2 regions of the Cutibacterium sp. KB22876 genome follow, and region 1 is predicted to be linked to the other one. Evidence: riboswitches for the same ligand, from Rfam matches in the RefSeq annotation. Region 1 holds a riboswitch; the other holds the start of a gene.
The links. Region 1 has a riboswitch for cobalamin ahead of AC6I1W_RS01240 (anaerobic ribonucleoside triphosphate reductase). Riboswitches for the same ligand answer to the same signal wherever they lie in the genome.
Positions count from the first base shown of each region.

Region 2: linked by a shared signal. The riboswitch ahead of AC6I1W_RS04510 (FecCD family ABC transporter permease) and the one ahead of AC6I1W_RS01240 (anaerobic ribonucleoside triphosphate reductase) in region 1 are both predicted to bind cobalamin.

Region 1 is NZ_AP040858.1:268,734-271,119, forward strand. It holds gene AC6I1W_RS01240 (anaerobic ribonucleoside triphosphate reductase) at 1-1,519, opposite strand, end outside; cobalamin riboswitch at 1,595-1,805, opposite strand; gene AC6I1W_RS01245 (YbhB/YbcL family Raf kinase inhibitor-like protein) at 1,980-2,386, shown strand, end outside.
Region 2 is NZ_AP040858.1:997,956-1,000,341, forward strand. It holds gene AC6I1W_RS04510 (FecCD family ABC transporter permease) at 1-1,017, opposite strand, end outside; cobalamin riboswitch at 1,056-1,214, opposite strand; gene AC6I1W_RS04515 (ABC transporter ATP-binding protein) at 1,363-2,169, opposite strand; gene AC6I1W_RS04520 (FecCD family ABC transporter permease) at 2,166-2,386, opposite strand, start outside.

The DNA of each region.
Region 1 (2,386 bases):
AGGAGGTGAAGAAAACATCGACGTCGTGGTTGGCCTCGATCGCCAGCCTCGGCAGGTTGATCGAGGTGAAGGACAGGTTCCCGCGTCCCCAGGTCTGGGCCTGCGAGGGGTCATGGACGTTCGACATCACCCGGGTGCGGCAGCCCATGTAGGCGATCTCGGTCTCGGGATGGCCGGGCACGTAGTACTCGGCGTTGAACGGGGCATCCTGGAAGGAGAAGTTCGGGAAGAGGCGCTTGGCACTCACACGACAGGCCAGCCGGAACAGGTCGTGGTTGGGGTCGTCGTCGTCGAGATTGACACCCTTCTGCACCCGGAAGATCTGGATCGGGAAGATCGCGGTCTCCCCGCCGCCCAGACCGGCTTCGGTGGCCTCCAGCAGGCAATGCATCACCATCCGCGCCTCCGGGCTGGTGTCGGTGCCGTAATTGATCGACGAGAACGGGGTCTGCGCCCCGGCTCGCGAATTCATGGTGTTGAGGTTGGCGATGAGGGCCTCCATCGCCTGGTAGGTCTGACGACGCGTCTCCTCGACAGCCTGGCGACGGACTCTGTCGGCGACCCGGTCGGTGTCGTCAATGAGCCCGGCGAACAGTTCCGCCAGCTGCTCCTTCTCACGGGCCAGCGCGGCGGCATCCGGCTCCAGCACCCACCCGGAGGCCGCCTCGCGCACCTCGTCGAGATGCTCCTCGTCACCACCGAGAACCTCGAAAGTCCTCGTCAGACCGATTTGGGCGGCCTTGACGAAGGTCTTGGCGACCCCCGGCGCCATGTCTCGGTCAAAGTTCGGCACCGCCTGGCCACCGTGTTGGTCATTCTGGTTGGACTGGATCGCGATGCAGGCCAGGGCCGCGTACGACCCGATCGATTGCGGGGTTCGCAGCACGCCGTGGCCGGTGGAGAAGCCGTGCTCGAAGAGATCGGTGAGGTTGATCTGGCAACAGGTGGTCGTCAGGGTGAGGAAGTCGAGGTCGTGGATGTGGATGTCCCCGTCACGATGGGCGGCGGCATGGGTGGGGTCGAGCACCTCGAGCAGGTTGAACTGCTTGGCCGACTCGGTTCCGTAGCGCAGCATCGACCCCATTGCGGAGTTGCCGTCGACGTTGGCGTTCTCCCGCTTAGCGTCAGCCTCCTCGGCGGAGGCGAAGGTGATCTCGCGCAGGGTGCGCATGAGGGCGGACTGCTGGTCGCGGGCGACGGTGCGACGCTGACGGTAGAGGATGTAGGCCTTGGCGACGTCGTCATGTCCCTGATCCATGAGGGCCTTCTCGACGAGGTCCTGGATGGCCTCGACGTCAGGGGTGTCCTCACCCATCTCGCTCAGTCGGGAGAGCACCTCGAGGGCGACCTCGGAGGCCAGGAGTTCGGGGGCGTCGATGCCACAGGCGACGAAGGCCTTGCGGACGGCCTCGACGATCTTCGTCGAGTCGAATCCGATGACCCGTCCGTCCCTCTTGCGGATGGATGCTGGTACTGCTCGCTGCTGGCTGATGGACACCGAATGAAGGGTGGTCGACATGCTCTCTCCTCGAAGCAGCGCACGGGTGGAGCAGGTTCGCCCCGGGTCGTCCCGCGCGCCCGTAGTCGTACCGGGTCGCTGACCCGGGCACTGGCAGGTCTTCGGACTTCAGGGCTTTCCGTCGCCAGACGGGTTCCTACCGAGCGACGCTTCCCAGCCGGATGGCCAGTGCGTGTGTCGCCGTCGTTCCCTGTCACCGCTGCGGGGCAGTTCCGGTTTCCCACCGGATTCCCTCTTTCCTCCCATCACCGCCAGATGTCGAGAAACCCCTACATCTGGTGCCTCGCGATGAGAACCAGCACAAGATGAAGGGTATACGCATCTCGACGCATCCGCGCACCCGCCCCCTCGTCTCGCCGTGGCGGGTGCGCTCCCCCGCGATCAGAGCCAGTTGCCACGCCCTTCGGATCGCACATCAGGCTGGCATCATGGACACACGCCAAGGGAAAGGACACAACCCATGGAGATCACCAGCACGTCCATCAAGGAAGGCCAGCCGATCGCCCTGGCCTACGCCCACGCCGATGCGGGCGGCAAGAACGTCAGCCCGCAGTTGAGCTGGACGCCCGGCCCGGAGGGCACCAAGTCCTACGCGATCACCATCTACGATCCCGACGCCCCCACTGGTTCCGGCTTCTGGCACTGGATCCTCGCCGACATCCCGGCCGACGTCACCTCCCTCGACGAAGGCGGCCCGCTGCCCTCCGGCGTGCGCGAGTGGACCAACGACTACCAGGAGGACGGCTACTCCGGCGCCTGCCCGCCGCCCGGACCGGCCCACCGCTACATCCACACCGTCCATGCCATGCCGAGCGAGCATCTCGACATTCCTGACGACGCCGCCAACGTCCAGGTCCGCTTCGCCAT
Region 2 (2,386 bases), 730 kb from region 1:
CGCCTCCCGTCGCACCAACACGAGGAGGAACGGCGCGCCGAGCAGACCCGTGATGACTCCGATGGGCAGTTCGGCTGGGCTGAACACGGTGCGTGAGAAGGTGTCGGCCCACATCAGGAAGATGGCTCCGGCCATAGCCGAGGAGACCACCAACCGACGGTGGCCATGACCGATGAAGGATCGCATGAGGTGGGGGATGACCAGTCCGACGAAACCGATGCCGCCGGAGATAGCCACCGCCATGGCCACCCCAGCCGATACGGGGACGAGAAGCAGCACATGGATGACGGTCGGGTCGATCCCGACCGCGGTGGCCGTGGAATCCCCGGACGCCAACGCGTCGAGCCATGGGGCACATGCCCACAGCAGTACAGTCAGAACGATCGCCACGGCAACGTTCGTCCATCCCTGCCCCCAGCTGGCTCGAGACAGGTCACCGAGGGTCCAGAACATCACCGCGCGTGCAGTCTCGGCCGAGTCGGAGGAGATGATGATGAAATTGGTGACGGCTTGAAAGATGAATCCCACCGCGAGACCGGCGAGGACGAGACGCAGCGTCGACGAGTTCCGGCCGCCGCCCATGAACAGCACGATCGCGGTCGACAGCAGCGCTCCCAGGAAGGCCATGCCGGCTACTGCGAATGACGAGGTGACGCCGACGATGATGATCGCCGCGGCAGCTCCCGAGGAGGCTCCCGCGCTCACGCCAAGTACGTAGGGCTCTGCGAGGGGGTTGCGAACCACGGCTCGGAGTGCGACTCCGGCGACACCGAGGGTCGCGCCGACGCCGAGCCCGGTGACGATGCGAGGCATGCGGTTCTGCCAGACGATCGCGTCGGTAATGGAGTCCCAGGTCACGTGAATGGGAATGTCACAATGGTCGGCGAGTACCCCCAAGACCTGACCGATGGGTACCGGTGCGGCACCAAAGGCAATCGAGAGTACCGGCATGAGCACGAGGAGAGTCACGAGTAGGAAGAAGCGAGTCGGGGTACGGCGGTGAAGGAGTCGAGCCAAGGGAAAGCCGTCCTCGTCAGGGCCGAATCGCGCGGCCGTCGGTCAGATACGGTCCAGGAGGTTTTCGGACTTGGCCTCAACCGAACGGGCGCCTTCCCGGTTTCCCAGTGGCTTGTCTGCCCGTTCGTCCGCCTTACCGCTGCGCGTCAGCCCCCGATTCACACGGGGTTCCCTACGCCGGACGCAGTCATCTTAGCCGTGCCTCACAAATGGAATTCGGTTACCCTCACATCGCAGCGTTGTCCTGTCTCCAGTACCTCATGAAGGCGATGTGGCGACGGTCGATGCCATACCCATCGGCGAGGGCCCGACGTCAGTGACGCACCATGGAGGGCTTCTCGCGAGTCAGCCGTCATCGACCCCCACGGTGTCGATCGGGATGACGATGGGCGTCCCGACATCCGGGGCATGGATGATGTGCGTGTGCAGGCCAAAGACTTCTCGCATGACGTCGGCGGTGATGACCTCGGTGGGGGTTCCGTTCGCTCGAATCTCCCCGTCACGCATGGCCACTAACCAGTCGCAGTAGCGCGCCGCCATGTTGATGTCATGGAGCACCATGACGATCGTCACCCCGTCACGGCGGTTGAGGTCACGCAACAAGCTGAGAACGTCGATCTGATGGGCCAGATCAAGGTAGGTCGTCGGTTCGTCGAGGAAGAGCACGTCGGTGTTCTGGGCCAAGGCCATGGCGATCCACACTCGCTGGCGCTGACCTCCGGACAGCTCGTCAACCGGTCGTCGGGCCAGCTCGACGATTCCAGTGCGTTCCAGCGCCGACGCCACCGCCTGCTCATCGGCGGTGGTCCATCGTCCGAAAATTCCTTGGTGAGGAGCGCGTCCGCGCGCCACCAGATCTGCGACGGTGATCGTCGTCGGAGCTGTCGGGGACTGCGGCAACAACCCGACGACACGGGCGAGTTGCCGGGTCGGCACAGTGGGGAGCTCCTGACCGTCCAGGACGACCTGACCGCTGCTGGGGCGGATCAAGCGTGTCATCGTCCGTAACAGGGTGGATTTGCCACAACCGTTCGGGCCAATGATTGCCCCGATCCTTCCGGTCGGGATGCTGAGGTCGAGGTGGTCCAGGACGGCGCGGTCTCCGTACCCAACCGATACCGCGTCGGCCTTCAGATGATGACTGGTTCTCACGCACTCTCCTTTCGAGACTGACGAGCCATGACGATGAGCAGGTACACCCCGCCCAGAATCCCGGTGACCAGCCCCACCGGATAGGTGTGTGACATGAGGTTGGCGCCGACGAAGTCGCACACCAGTACCAGGACCGATCCAGTGAGCGCGGAGGCCATGAGTGGGGCATCTCCTGGGCCACACAGTCGAAATGCAATCGGTCCGCACATCAGCGACA